Mesorhizobium onobrychidis: one gene and its partner. The protein of the gene in region 1 interacts with the protein of each later gene in a pairwise test. Links are inferred from orthologs where the notes say so. Each region holds a gene or a part of one and is shown on either strand. Other genes may lie near its edges.

What was found. Proteins that work in one complex are often made in the same cells at the same time.
Region 2: the proteins of IHQ72_RS24495 (region 1) and IHQ72_RS07260 interact in binary tests that used the Escherichia coli proteins (3 or more experiments, as listed by UniProt). The link is inferred for Mesorhizobium onobrychidis from one-to-one orthologs.

What each region holds. Positions count from the first base shown.
Region 1 is NZ_CP062229.1:4,910,056-4,917,928, reverse strand. Bases 2,466-5,392 are described here. They hold IHQ72_RS24495 (ABC transporter permease), read left to right. Parts: upstream 2,466-3,309; coding sequence 3,310-4,476; downstream 4,477-5,392. Other genes in these bases: IHQ72_RS24490 (ABC transporter ATP-binding protein), read left to right, coding at 4,473-5,392; osmF (glycine betaine ABC transporter substrate-binding protein OsmF), read left to right, coding at 2,466-3,057. In the rest of the region: ribH (6,7-dimethyl-8-ribityllumazine synthase), read left to right, coding at 1-180; transcription antitermination factor NusB, read left to right, coding at 177-677; IHQ72_RS24505 (MFS transporter), read left to right, coding at 674-1,894; more of osmF, read left to right, coding at 2,146-2,465; more of IHQ72_RS24490, read left to right, coding at 5,393-5,411; IHQ72_RS24485 (ABC transporter permease), read left to right, coding at 5,408-6,172; IHQ72_RS24480 (sodium-translocating pyrophosphatase), read left to right, coding at 6,453-7,873.
Region 2 is NZ_CP062229.1:1,476,874-1,483,889, reverse strand. Bases 2,746-5,593 are described here. They hold IHQ72_RS07260 (BolA family protein), read left to right. Parts: upstream 2,746-3,942; coding sequence 3,943-4,245; downstream 4,246-5,593. Other genes in these bases: IHQ72_RS07255 (acetolactate synthase large subunit), read right to left, coding at 4,273-5,593; IHQ72_RS07265 (J domain-containing protein), read right to left, coding at 3,120-3,749; cobS (cobaltochelatase subunit CobS), read right to left, coding at 2,746-2,996. Also shown: IHQ72_RS07280 (esterase-like activity of phytase family protein), read right to left, coding at 1-64; cobaltochelatase subunit CobT, read right to left, coding at 61-1,962; more of cobS, read right to left, coding at 2,010-2,745; more of IHQ72_RS07255, read right to left, coding at 5,594-5,826; IHQ72_RS07250 (alpha/beta hydrolase), read right to left, coding at 5,980-6,783; IHQ72_RS07245 (HlyC/CorC family transporter), read right to left, coding at 6,874-7,016. UniProt on the Escherichia coli protein: Transcriptional regulator that plays an important role in general stress response. Has many effects on cell morphology, cell growth and cell division. Acts by regulating the transcription of many genes, including dacA (PBP-5), dacC (PBP-6), ampC and mreB.

The DNA.
Region 1 (7,873 bases):
GCCCTGATGGACCTATCCGTGCAGGAAGCGGTCTGCATCGGCAACGGCATCCTGACCACCGAAAACGACGAGCAGGCCTGGACGCGGGCCAGGCGTTCGGAAGGCGACAAGGGCGGCTTTGCGGCGCGTGCGGCGCTGACTATGATTGCCCTCAAGCAACAGTTGGGGGAGCGATCGTGAGCGAACCCGCATCACCCGGCCAGCCCTCGGTGCGCCACGCCAACAAGCGCGGTGCTGCCCGTCTGGCCGCCGTGCAGGCGCTCTACCAGATGGATGTGGCCGGCAGCGGCGTCTTCGAGATCACCGCCGAATACGAGGCGTTCAGGCTCGGCAAGGAAGTCGACGGCGCGCTCTATCGCGAGGCCGACGCACAATGGTTCCGCGCCATACTCGCCGGCGTCGTCGAGAACCAGAAGACCATCGATCCGATCATCCGCCAGGCGCTGACCGAGGACTGGCCGTTGTCCAGGCTCGATTCGACGCTGCGCGCCATATTGCGCGCCGGCGTCTACGAACTGATGAAGCGAGAGGACGTGCCGGTGGCTGTCATCGTTTCGGAATATGTCGATATCGCCAAGGCGTTTTACGAAGAAGACGAGCCGAAGCTGGTCAACGCGGTGCTCGATCGCGTGTCGCGCCGGGTGCGCGGCGAGGGGCGCGGCAAGGACGCTTTATGACAGCCGTCGCTATCGCCGAGGCTGGCAGGGAAGCGCGCCGCACGGCGCTCATCCTTGCCGCTTCGCAGGCGATCATCGGTTCGGCCGCACCCATCGCCATTTCCGTGGGTGGGTTGGCCGGACATTATCTGCTCGGCTCCGACAAGTCGCTGGCGACCGCACCGATCACCGGCTTCAACGTCGGCGTGGCGCTCGGCGCCTTGCCGGCCGCCGCCATCATCCGCCGGCTCGGCCAGCGTGACGGCTTCATGACTGGCACGATCGTCACTGCGCTCGGTGGTCTGATCGCCACGCTGGCGCTGTTCCAGGCCAGCTTTTGGCTGTTCGCCTTCGGCCTGCTGGTGATCGGCATCGGCGGTGCCTTCGTCCAGCAATTCCGCTTCGCCGCCGCCGACAACGCGCCGTCTGAATTCAAGGCGCGCGCCATCTCCTTCGTGCTGGCCGGCGGCATCGTCACGGCCATCCTTGGGCCGCAGATCGTTATCTTCACCCGCGAACTGTTTGCCCCGGTGATGTTTGCCGGCTCGTTCGCGTCGATCCTGGTGTTGGCGGCGGTCGGCGCTGCCATCCTGTCGCTCCTGCGCATCCCGGCCAAGGCAGCCGGCAAAGCGGATATCACCGACAGCGACGCACGGCCGCTCTCCGAGATCGTGACCAGGCCGCGCTTCGTGGCAGCGCTGTTCTGTGCCGTCGGCAGCTATGCGCTGATGAGCTTCGTCATGACCGGCGCACCGCTCGCCATGGTCGGCTGCGGCCTGTCGACGGACGACGCCACGCTTGGTATTTCCTGGCATGTCATGGCGATGTTCGCGCCGAGTTTCTTCACCGGCTCGCTGATCTATCGCTTCGGCGCCGAACGGATCGTCGCAACCGGCCTTGTGTTGCTCGTCGGCTGCGCCGTGGTGGCGCTGTCGGGCCTGGCCCTGTGGCAGTTCTGGACGGCGCTGATTCTGCTCGGCCTCGGCTGGAATTTCGGTTTCATCGGCGCTACCGCCATGGTCGCCGACAGCTACCGGCCATCCGAAAAGAGCAAGGTCCAGGGTTTTCACGACTTCGTCCTGTTCGGCTCCGTCGCTTTCGCCTCGCTGATGTCGGGCGCGGTCTACAATGCCTGGGGTTGGGAGATGCTGAACTGGATCATCTTCCCGGTGACGGTGCTGTGCTTCATGGCGCTGGGCGTGCTGAAGATGACGAGCGCGCGGCCGACCGGCGCATGACCCCGAACCGAAGGTTCGGAAAGGATCATGCGAAAAATCAAAGTGCTACAGCGTCCTTTGCGCGTTCAAACGGACGCGCGGCGCTGTAGTGACATGACGCTGTCGGGATCAGACAGCCGCGGATCCACCCGCATCCGAACAAAATTATTGCCCCCATCACCCTTCTTATGAAACCGTGTGCCCCGACGGGGCATTGAAGCCATGCTCATATGCGGCAGCCGTAGTCCGGTTCTCAGCAAGGGATTTGTGAAATGTTTTCAGTCAAGTTTCTGGCCGGCGCAGCACTGGCGCTCGGCATCACCGCAGCCTCGGCGAACGCTCAGGTGGTGGTGTCGTCGAAGATCGACACCGAAGGCGGCGTGCTCGGCAACATCATCCAGCTGGTGCTGAACGCCAACAACATCCAGACCACCGACCGCATGCAGCTCGGCGGCACTCCTGTGGTGCGCAAGGCGATCACCGCCGGCGAGATCGACATCTATCCGGAATACACCGGCAATGCCGCCTTCTTCTTCGAGAAGGCCGACGATCCGGTGTGGAAGGATGCCGCCAAGGGCTATGAAACGGCCAAGAAGCTCGACTACGACGCCAACAAGATCGTCTGGCTGTCGCCGTCGCCGGCCAACAACACCTGGGCGATCGCGCTGCGCAAGGATGTCGCCGAGACCAACAAGCTGGCGACGCTGTCCGACTTCGGCAAATATGTCTCCGGCGGCGGCCAGGTGGTGCTGGCGGCCTCGGCCGAATTCGTCAATTCGGCCGCCGCACTGCCGGCCTTCCAGACCACCTATGGCTTCACGCTGAAGCCGGACCAGCTGATCACGCTCTCCGGCGGCGATACGGCGGCGACCATCGCCGCTGCGGCGAACCAGACCAACGGCGCCAATGCCGCCATGGTCTACGGCACCGACGGCGGCATCGCGCCGTCCGGCCTGGTCGTGCTCGAAGACGACAAGGGCGTGCAGCCGGTCTACCAGCCGGCGCCGATCATCCGCGAGGCGGTGCTGAAGGAGCATCCCGCAATCGAGACGCTGCTGAAGCCGGTCTTCGCCAAGCTCGACCTCGTCACCCTGCAGGAACTGAACGGCCGCCTCCAGGTCGGCGGCGAGCCGGTCAAGGGCGTCGCCGAAGACTTTTTGAAGAAGAACGGGTTTTTGAAGTAGGCCGTTCCTGAAATCGTGACATCGGTGCGCGGCGCCCCCCTCTGGCCTGCCGGCCATCTCCCCCTCAAGGGGGGAGATCAGATGTCCCGACGGCTTTCGCCACCTTTCAGCTGTGCAAGGTGTGTACCGGCGCTGATGCTGCCAATCTCCCCCCTTGAGGGGGGAGATGGCCGGCAGGCCAGAGGGGGGCGCGACGGAGCGCGACGGTCCTGACGTCAGATCCTCAAGTCGCCGCCATCGCACAGGCACGTCATGACCGTCAGATTCGACAAGCTCGGTGTGGTCATCGCTGCGATCGTTGCCTATGCCGCTTTCGCGGCGCCCTTCGCCACCTTTCGCGCCAATCGCATCGTGCCAGGCGAGGCACGCTCGATCCTCGAAGCTCTGCCTGCGGCGGCAGGCCCGCTGCTGCTTGCGGTCATCGTCGTCGCGGCGGTCGTCGCATTGCTGAAAACGCCACTCATCCTGCGCCTTGCCGCCAGCGTGGTCGCGCTTGCTGCACTGGCGCTGCTGATCGGCGTCGCCGGCAGCTTCCTGACGCCTGAGGGCAACACCTTTGCCCGCATCTCGCCGGCTTCGGGTTTCTGGTTGCTCATCTTCGCCTTTACGCTTTTGCTCGTTGATGTGCTGACGAGGCTCAACCTGTCGCCATGGGCGCGGATCGGCGTGCTTGTCGTCGCGGCAGCGGCGATCGGCCTGCTGCTGGTCTCGGGAAGCTGGAACAGCCTGTCGATCCTCAAGGAATATGCCAACCGTGCCGACAGTTTCTGGGCGGAAGGCTCCAAGCATGTGACGCTGGCGCTGGGTTCGCTGGCGGCGGCGGTGATATCAGGCCTGCCGCTCGGCATCCTCTGCCACCGCGTCGAAAAATTGCGGGCCGGCGTGCTCAACGTGCTGAACATCATCCAGACCATTCCCTCGATCGCGCTGTTCGGCCTGTTGATCGCGCCGCTCGGCTGGGTCGCCACGCATGTTCCCGGCGCAGCCGCGCTCGGCATTCGCGGCATCGGCACCGCGCCCGCTTTCGTTGCCCTGTTCCTGTATTCGCTGCTGCCGGTGGTGGCCAACACCGTGGTCGGGCTTGCCGGCGTGCCGCGCGCCGCCAATGACGCCGCACGCGGCATGGGCATGACCGATCGCCAGCGCCTGTTCGGCGTCGAATTTCCGCTGGCCTTCCCGGTGATCCTCACCGGCATCCGCATCGTGCTGGTCCAGAACATCGGCCTTGCCACCATTGCCGCGCTGATCGGCGGCGGTGGCTTCGGCGTGTTCGTGTTCCAGGGCGTTGGCCAGACGGCGATGGACCTGGTGCTGCTCGGCGCCGTGCCAACGGTGGCTATGGCCTTTGCTGCCGCCATCATCCTCGACGCGGTGATCGAAATCACCTCCACCAGGAGACGCGAGGCACAATCGGCATGATCGAGATCGAAGGCATTACCAAGCGCTATGGCGCGACAACGGTAGTCGACGACGTGTCGATGGTGATCGAGCCGCGCACCATCGCTGTCATTGTCGGCACCTCAGGCTCCGGCAAGACGACGCTGCTTCGCATGATCAACCGGCTGGTCGAGCCGACCTCCGGCGTGATCAGGCTCGACGGCGCCGACAACCGCTCGCTGCCCGGCTACGAACTGCGCCGCAGCATTGGCTACGCCATCCAGGGCCATGGGCTGTTTCCGCATCGCACGGTGGCGCAGAACATTGCCACCGTGCCGGTGCTGCTCGGCTGGGACGCGGCGCGCATCAAGCGCCGCGTCGACGAGTTGATGACGCTCTACCAGCTCGATCCCCAGGCGTTCGGGCCACGCTATCCGCACGAGCTCTCTGGCGGCCAGCAGCAGCGCGTCGGCGTCGCCCGGGCGCTTGCCGCGGAGCCGAACGTGCTGTTGATGGACGAGCCGTTCGGCGCGCTCGACCCGATCATCCGCAACAAGGCGCAGGAGGATCTTCTGGCGATCCAGAAGCGCTTCGGCACCACTATCATCCTCGTCACCCATGACATGGAGGAGGCGGTGCATATGGGCGACAAGATCGCGGTGATGGATGCCGGCAAGCTGGTGCAATACGCCAAGCCCGCCGAGATCCTGGCGAAGCCGGCCAGCGCCTTCGTCGAGACCCTGGTCGGCGCCAGCGAAAAACCGTTCAGGCTGCTGTCGCTCGGCCGCGTGCGCGACGCGGTCGAGACGGGCGCTGCCGAAGGCGAGGCGATTCCCGGCGGCGCAAGCCAGCGCGATGCGCTGGCCGAACTGTTGTGGTCGGGCCGCCCGGCGCTGCCGGTAAAGGACGCGGACGGCAAGCCGCTCGGCCGCGTGACGGTGGAGGGGCTGGTGAAACGCGCGGCGAGACCGGCATGAAAGAGGCCGGTGTAAAAGCTTGGCTTCCATCACTGCTCAGGCTTGTCCTGGTGGTGCTGCTCATTGCCTTCGTGACCAATCCCGGCTGGTTCGAACCGCTGCTGAAGCCGCTGACCGAGAACAACGCGCCGGCGATCTATAACCAGGGCAGCCTTTTGACGCTGACGCTGCTGCATCTGAGAACCGTGCTGATCGCTACCGTGGCCGCGACCATCGTTGCCGTGGCGCTCGCCATCCTGGTCACCAGGCCGGCCGGCGTCGAATTCCTGCCGCTGTCGCGCAGCCTGGTCAATATCGGCCAGACCTTTCCGCCGGTGGCGGTCCTGGCGCTGGCCGTGCCGGCTGTCGGCTTCGGCGAAAAGCCGACGCTGATCGCGCTGTTTCTCTACGGCCTGCTGCCGATCTTCGAGAACGCGCTGACCGGGCTGACGACGCTTCCGGCCAACGTGGTCGAGGCGGCGCGCGGCGCCGGCATGACCGGCTGGCAAAGGCTGGTCAAGGTCGAGCTGCCGCTCAGCGCGCCGATCATTCTCGGCGGTATCCGGCTGTCGGTGGTCATCAGTCTCGCCACCGCGACGATCGGCTCGACCGTGGCGGCCAGGACGCTCGGCGAGGTGATCATCGCCGGTCTGTTGTCCAACAACCTCGCCTTCGTCCTGCAGGGGGGCCTGATCGTCGCAGCCCTTGCCGTGCTGATCTATGACGGGCTGTCGGCTATCGAGCGCTACACCGCACGCCGCATGGGGCAGGAGACCGCGTAGCCGACAGCTCAGAGCTTAGATATCGCGTTCGCCCATCTCGGCGGAAATGGATTCCAAACAGCGATTTCCATGACCCGGCCGGGTTCTGAGTGAAAGAGCGGCTCTGCCGAGAGTCTTTTGGGCGAAAGCCGGGCAAAAACCGAACAATATCTTGACGTTCGCAACCCTGTTTCGCATAAGCCGATGGGAAGGGAGCGGATTCCGCGCGCGGAATCCGCTCCCCTGTCTCAACGGCCCAGGGAGGGGTTCTTTTGGGTCATCAAGCGAGGAAAATCCGGCAATGACCATAATTTCAGCTGTCATCGCCTGCGGTCTGCTTTCAGTCCTTTACGCCATCTGGGCGACACGTTCGGTCCTCGCGGCCGATCAGGGCAATGCACGCATGCAGGAAATTTCCGCGGCTATCCGCGAAGGCGCGCAGGCCTATCTGGCGCGCCAGTACACCACCATCGCCATCGTCGGCGTCGTGGTCCTGCTGCTCGCCTGGTGGCTGCTTTCGATCACCGCCGCCTTCGGCTTCCTGATCGGCGCCGTTCTGTCGGGCGCTGCCGGCTTCATCGGCATGCACGTCTCGGTGCGTGCCAATGTCCGCACCGCGCAGGCGGCTTCCAACAGCCTCGCTGCCGGCCTCGAGATCGCCTTCAAGTCGGGCGCCATCACCGGCATGCTGGTCGCTGGCCTGGCCCTGCTCGGCGTCTCGATCTACTACCTGATCCTCACCCAATTCATGGGCCTTCAGCCCAACGACCGTGTCGTCATCGACTCGCTGGTTTCGCTCGGCTTCGGCGCCTCGCTGATCTCGATCTTCGCCCGTCTCGGCGGCGGCATCTTCACCAAGGGCGCCGACGTCGGCGGCGATCTCGTCGGCAAGGTCGAAGCCGGCATTCCCGAAGACGATCCACGCAATCCGGCCACCATAGCCGACAATGTCGGCGACAATGTCGGCGACTGCGCCGGCATGGCCGCCGACCTGTTCGAGACCTATGCGGTGACCGTGGTCGCCACCATGGTCCTCGCCGCCATCTTCTTCGGCGGCACCGCCGTTCTCAGCGCCACGATGCTCTATCCGCTGGCCATCTGCGGTGCCTGCATCCTGACCTCCATCGTCGGCACTTTCTTCGTCAAGCTCGGCTCCAACGGCTCGATCATGGGCGCGCTCTACAAGGGCCTGATCGTCACCGGCCTGCTGTCGATCGTCGGCCTCGGCATCGCAACCTCGGCAACGCTGGGCTGGGGCGAAATCGGCACGGTCGACGGCATGGCCATCACCGGCGCGAACCTGTTCATCTGCGGCCTGATCGGTCTCGTGGTGACCGGTCTCATCGTGGTGATCACCGAATACTACACCGGCACCGACAAACGCCCGGTGAACTCCATCGCCCAGGCTTCGGTCACCGGTCACGGCACCAACGTCATCCAGGGTCTTGCGGTCTCGCTGGAATCGACGGCACTTCCGGCGATCGTCATCGTCGGCGGCATCATATCGACCTACCAGTTCGCCGGCCTCTACGGCACGGCGATCGCAGTCACCACGATGCTCGGCCTTGCCGGCATGATCGTTGCGCTCGACGCCTTCGGCCCGGTCACCGACAATGCCGGCGGCATTGCCGAAATGGCCGGCTTGCCCAAGGAAGTGCGCCAGTCCACCGATGCGCTCGACGCCGTCGGCAACACCACCAAGGCGGTGACCAAGGGTTACGC
Region 2 (7,016 bases), 3.4 Mb from region 1 along the record:
CGGCAACGAAAAGCGCTGTGGCGGCGAAAAGCGTCTGCCGAAAGCCGCCCCGCGAAAAAATCATCCGGCGCGCCGTATGCCGCCGCCGCTTCGCGCGTCCCGCGCACTTTCCTCGCCAAACAGCGAGGCCAGTTGCTCGGTCATGGCGCCGGCCAGTTCCTCGGCATCGACGATGGTGACGGCGCGGCGATAGTAGCGGGTAACGTCGTGGCCGATGCCGATGGCCAAAAGCTCGACCGGCGAGCGCGTCTCGATCAGTTCGATCACCGCGCGCAGATGCCGTTCGAGATAGTTGCCCGGATTGACCGACAGCGTCGAATCGTCGACCGGTGCGCCGTCTGAGATCATCATCAGGATCTTGCGCTGCTCCGGCCGGGCGATCAGGCGGTTGTGCGCCCACAGCAGCGCCTCGCCATCAATGTTTTCCTTGAGCAGGCCCTCGCGCATCATCAGGCCGAGATTGCGGCGCGCCCGCCGCCACGGATGGTCGGCGGATTTGTAGATGATGTGGCGCAGATCGTTGAGCCGGCCCGGATTCGGCGGCTTGCCTTCCTTCAGCCATTTCTCGCGTGCCTGCCCGCCCTTCCAGGCGCGGGTGGTGAAGCCGAGGATCTCGACCGAAACGCCGCAGCGTTCCAGCGTGCGCGCCAGAATGTCGGCGCAGGTGGCGGCGACCGTGATCGGCCGGCCGCGCATCGAGCCCGAATTGTCGAGCACCAGCGTCACCACCGTGTCGCGGAATTTGGTGTCACGTTCCTGCTTGAAGGACAGCGGCTGCATCGGGTCGATGACGACGCGCACCAGCCGTGCCGGATCGAGATAACCCTCTTCGAGATCGAAATCCCAGGAGCGGTTCTGCTGCGCCATCAGGCGGCGCTGCAGCCGGTTGGCCAGCCGGCCGACAACGCCGGACAGGTTGGCAAGCTGCTTGTCGAGGAAGGCGCGCAGCCGATCCAGTTCTTCCTCTTCGCACAGGTCCTCCGCACCCACCGTCTCGTCGAAGGCGGTGGTGAAGACCTTGTAGTCGATCTCCTTCGACAGATTGGTGAAGGGATTGTCGTTGCGGCGCGCCTCGCCGGGTGTCTCGGCATCGGCGTCGTCATCGTCGGACAGGTCGTCGGCGGTGGCATCGGATGCCTCCGTCTCGGCCGATTGCTCGTCGTCGGACGACGCCTCGGTATCGTCCGACTGCGACTGCTCGGAGCCGGAATCGTCCTCGCCGCCCTCCTCGCTCTGGTCCTCGCCTTGCGGCTGGTTTTCATCATTGTCTTCGGAGTCTTCGGTCTCCTGGTCGTCACCGAGTTCCTCGGCCATTTCCATGGAAGCCAGCATCTCGCGCACGACGCGGGCGAAGGCCTGCTGGTCGTCGAGCTTTGCCGACAGCCCGTCGAGATCGGCGCTTGCCTTCTCCTCGACCCAAGGGCGCCAGAGGTCGACAAGCCGCTCGCCGCTCTTCGGGACGGCGCGGCCGGTCAGCTTTTCGCGGACCATCAGGGCCAGCGCTTCCTCGATCGGCGCATCCGCCTTGTCCTTGACGTCGATGAGGTTGGCCCTGGCGTATTTGTCCTCGAGCATCGAGCCGATATTGTCGGCCACACCTTGCATGGCCCGGGAGCCGATCGCCTCGACGCGGGCCTGCTCGACCGCATCGTAGATGGCGCGGGCCTGTTTGCCCTCCGGCGCCAGCCTGGTGTGGATGCGCGTGTCGTGGCAGGCGCGCTTCAACGCCATGGAATCGCCGAGCCCGCGGGTGATAGCGATGTCGGCCTTCGAGGCTTTTTTCGGCAGTTCAGGGAGCCGGGCGCGGCTGCCGGCGAGCGCCGGCCGATCCTTGGCGAAACCGACTTCGAGGTCTTTGTCGCCGGCAATCGCGCGCATGCAGACGGTGACGGCGCGCTTGAAGCTGTCGGCTTCAGAACCCGTCTTCGACTTGTTGCGCGTGTTGTCGCCCGGACCCGCCATCGATCATTCCTTGGAGCATGACCCCGAAAATCGGAATCGAGCCATGCTTACCCCAGCACCACGTTCGCCGCGGATTCCGGCAGGTCTTGGCCGAAGGCGCGCTGGTAGAACTCGGCGACCAGCGAGCGTTCCAGTTCGTCGCATTTGTTGAGGAAGGTCAGCCGGAACGCCATGCCGATATCGCCGAAGATCTCGGCATTCTCGGCCCAGGTGATGACCGTGCGCGGGCTCATGACAGTCGACAGGTCGCCATTGATGAAGGCGGAACGCGTCATGTCGGCGACACGCACCATCTTGTTGACGATCTCCTTGCCCTTGCCGTCGCGATAGTGCTTGGCCTTGGCCAGCACGATATTCACCTCATTGTCGTGCGGCAGATAGTTCAGCGTGGTGACGATCGACCAGCGGTCCATCTGCGCCTGGTTGATCTGCTGCGTGCCGTGATAGAGGCCGGTGGTGTCGCCGAGACCGACCGTGTTGGCGGTCGAAAACAGCCGGAATGCCGGATGCGGGCGGATGACCCGGCTCTGGTCGAGCAGCGTCAGCCGGCCGGACGATTCCAGCACACGCTGGATGACGAACATCACGTCCGGACGGCCGGCATCGTACTCGTCGAAGCACAGCGCGACATTGTGCTGGTAGGCCCAGGGCAGGATGCCGTCGCGGAATTCGGTGATCTGCAGCCCTTCCTTGACGACGATGGCGTCTTTGCCGACGAGGTCGATGCGGCTGACATGACTGTCGAGATTGACGCGCACCATAGGCCAGTTGAGGCGGGCGGCGACCTGCTCGATATGCGTCGACTTGCCGGTGCCGTGATAGCCCGACACCATGACGCGGCGGTTGTAGGCAAAGCCGGCGAGGATCGCCATCGTCGTGTTCTTGTCGAACAGGTAGTCGGGATCGATGTCGGGCACATGCTCGCTCGTCACCGAATAGGCCGGCACCACCATCTTGGACTCGAAGCCAAATTTCTCCTTCACCGGCACGGTGGTGTCGGGCAGGTTGGCGATGTCGCGATCGACCTTGTTCATCTTTATCAACGTCTCCACGGGCGAAACGCCGCGTTTCGCCGGCAATCGATTTTGTTCGGGGGCGGTCTTAAAGCCTTTTCCAACCTTATGAAAGTTGGAAAACGACACGGACCGTAAGGTCGCTCAGCACAATCCTGCCTGCTTGAGCACGCGATAGGCCTGGAGCACATCGCGGAACCGGTCTTCCGAACCTCTGTCGCCGCCATTCGCATCGGGATGGTGGCGTTTCACCAGTTCCTTATAACGCGCCTTGATGTCCTTGCCAGTCGCCTTTGTATCAAGGCCAAGCGTTTCCAGCGCCTTGGCCTCAAGCGGCTTGGCTTTGCGCTCGCGGGCTTCGCGCGGATCCTTCGGACCTTTGAACAGGTCGAACGGATCGCGCATGCGGTTGTAATAGCCGGCGCGGCCGGAACGCTGCTGGGCGAAATCGGGCGAGGAGCGCGTCGAGGCGCCGTTGACGCCCATCTTCCATGTCGGCCGGTGGCCGGTCATCGCTTCCTTCTGAAAGCGGGCGATCTCGGTATCGGGGACACCGGAGAAATAATTGAAGCCCTTGTTGTACTCGCGCACATGATCGAAGCAGAACTGAAAATACTCGCCCTCCTTCATGCGTCCGACCGGCGCGCGATGGGTGCCGGCCTCCTTGCAACCGTCCCACTGGCAGATCGGCGAGCGCGACTTCAGCTCCGCATCCTTCTCCGGGCGGATGCGGATTTTCTCGAAATATTTGGGGTACGGTTTCATCTCACCCATTTATGGGCTGTTCGCCGGTGCGAAACAAGAATTGACATTTTCGCGATGATCGCCCTAACCGCTGAATCGCGGCATAAAGCGGGCGATCGGCGAATTTTGTCGCGGCGGCGGCACCGCGCGTCCTTCTGGACGCGCAAAGGGCACCGATTTTCGGGGGTCATGCGCGGGCCATATGTGGTGAAGGGAAGTACGAATGTCCATACAGTCAACGATGGAAGGCAAGTTGAAGAAGGCGTTCTCGCCGGAGCGACTGGTCATCATCAACGAAAGCCATCTGCATGCCGGCCATCACCATCAGGACTCCGATCATCACGGCACCTATGACGGCACCGGCGAGACGCATTTCCGCGTCCGCATCGTCTCCTCGGCCTTTGCCGGCATGAGCCGCATCGAGCGCCACCGCGCGGTCAACGCATTGCTGGCCGAGGAGCTGAAGGCTGGTGTCCACGCGCTGGCGATCGAGCCGGCCGCGCCGGACGAAAAGACGCGCTGGTAAGTTTCCAAGGCGGGTCGCGAATCCCGGTCAGATCAATGCTTCGATGAGAAACGGCCCGGGGCGGGACATGGCGCTGTCCAGCAGCGCGTCGAACCGCTCGCAAGTCTCGGCGCGGGCGGCTTCTACACCCATGCCATTTGCCAGCGAAACCCAGTCCAGCGCCGGTTGGTCGAGATCAAGCATGCGTCTGGCATTCTCGCCAACAGCATTCACGCCGACATTGCGCATTTCGCCATGCAGGATCGCGTAGGTTCGGTTCGAGAAAACGATCGTGACCACGTCGAGCTTTTCCCTTGCCTGCGTCCACAACCCCTGCACGGTATACATCCCGCTGCCATCCGCCTCCAGGTTGACGACCTTGCGGCCGGGACAGGCAATCGCCGCCCCGGTTGCCAGCGGGATGCCTCCACCTATCGATCCACCGGTGGTCATCATGTAGTCGTGCGGCGCTGCGAAGGCCGATAGGGCGAAGTAGCGTCGCGCCGAAGTGACGGCCTCGTCGCAGACGATGGCATTGGCGGGAAGTCTTCTCGCCACCAAAAGCGCCATTGCATCGTCGGTCAGCTTACCGCGCGGGGTTGACTCGTCGGGAAAGGCCGTGGCGATGGGAAGCTGCCGCGATGGCCTGACGCCAAGTTCCTCGCGAAGCGCCGCCAGCGCCGCCTTCAAATCCTCGCCGTGCGCGGCCAGCGTCAATACATCACAACCCTCACGGACGAGCCGTCCCGGCTTTCCCGGATATGCAAAGAAGGCCACCGGTTCCTTGGCGCCGACAAGGATCAGGACATCGATGTCGTCGAGCAAGGCCCGGGCGGCGTCGATCGGATAGGGGATGCGCACGGGCGCGACACGGCCACGGCCGCGCTCCATGCGCGCGATCAGAACCTCGCCAAACACGCGAACATCCATCGCCGCCGAGATCTGGCCGGCGATCTCGAGCGCATCGGCGCGCGCCGCGAGCCCACGCACGACGATGCCCGCGCGCCCTGGAGCGGCACGTATCGCTTCGGCAATCTTGCGGACAACACTCATGTCGACCGAAGGCGACAGGGGAAGCTCCACCGTGGCCAACGAGACCGGGCTGGCATCGCCCCAAGCCGCGTCCGCCGGCAGGATCAAGGTCGCGATGCCCGGAGGCATCAGCGAGGCGCGAAAAGCCGCTTGCGCGGCGGGCGCGATGTCGGCCGGACCCGCGATGCGACGGACCCAGTTCGACATCGGCGCCGCGAGGCTTTCGATGTCGCTGGTAAGCGGCGCGTCAAGTTCAAGATGATAAGAAGCATGATCGCCGACAATGTTGATCATCGGAATGCGGGCGCGCCGGGCATTGTGGATATTGGCCAATCCATTGGCCAGTCCAGGGCCGGTGTGGAGCAGCGTCGCGGCCGGCCGGTCGGTCATCCGGGCGTAACCGTCGGCAGCTCCCGTCACCACGCCCTCGAACAGGCCGAGCACACAGCGCATTTCGGGCTTGCGGTCGAGCGCCGCGACGAAATGCATTTCAGAGGTGCCGGGGTTAGCGAAGCAGACGTTCACGCCGTTCGCCAAAAGCACGTCGCACAGGACGTCGGCCCCATTCATGAACTTCTCCCTCGCATGTCGACCGAACGGCAATTGAGCTGGCATACGCCCCGAGAGCAATATCCCGCCGCCGACTTTGACATGATCCAGCTTGAAGGGCGGCCGCGATCGCGGTGGACATCGAAAAGCCAGGCGAAGCGATCGCCAGCGAAATCAGACGATCGTCGCCTTCAGGAAAATCATCACCGCTGCGGTCAGGGCATCGCCCTCCTCGCCGAAATCGCGATTGATCGACATGTGCGAATAGGCGCTGCCGTCGAACAGCGTGACCTCGGTCCCGGTGGCGCGCAAACGCTCGGCGAAGGCCCTGGAATCCTGTTCCCTCCCCTGTGCGCGCGAATAGGCGACAAAGGTCGGCGGATGTTTGCGGCTCCCGACATGGGTCGCAGGCGACAGTGCGCGCCACTGCGCCGGGTCGGGAAACGCCCGGGCATAGGCCGGTGTCATGCCGCCGCTCCTCGCAAGCGCTTCCAGGTCATAGGCCCTGGTGTCGTTCAGAACCAGCGCCGCGACACCGGGCAGACCGCCGCGCAGCCCGGTCAATGCGGCGAGATGGCAGCCGGCCGAATGCCCCATGACCGCTATCCGGTTCGGATCGCCGCCGTATCTGGCCATGTTGGCGCGCACGTAGCGATATGCCTGCTCGACATCGTCCGCCTGGGTGGCGACATCGGCCTTGGGCAGCATCCGGTAGTCGATCGAGACGAAGCAGAAGCCATTGTCGAGCAGGAAGGCCGGCTTGACGTTGACGTTGGTGCGGTTGCCGGCCCGCCAGGCACCGCCATGGATGAAAAGGACCACAGGCAGGGAGCTTGCGCCATCGCGCGTGTAGACGTCGAGCAGGGCCGGTCCGTAGTCGAAGGTTTGCGGAGACGGCGAGCGCCGGCGCGATGCCGCCGCAGCGCTGGCCGGCAACAAAGCCATCGACATCAAAAGCAGGGTTCGCCGATCGATCACCGTCATCTCCAGACAGCCCAGTCGAAAGTGCACGCCAGCGCGGCGAGCGTCCAGTCAAGGATTGGTTAGCCGGGACAGAACCTACCAGAACTAAATGTCGCCGGCCGGCCTGATCCTCAGCCTTGCGATCCGGTTCTTGTCGCGCTTCATGACGACGAAGCGCTTGCCGTGAAAGGTGAAAGCCTGCTTCTCGTCCGGAATCAGTTTCGTCTCGTGGATGACGAGACCGGCAA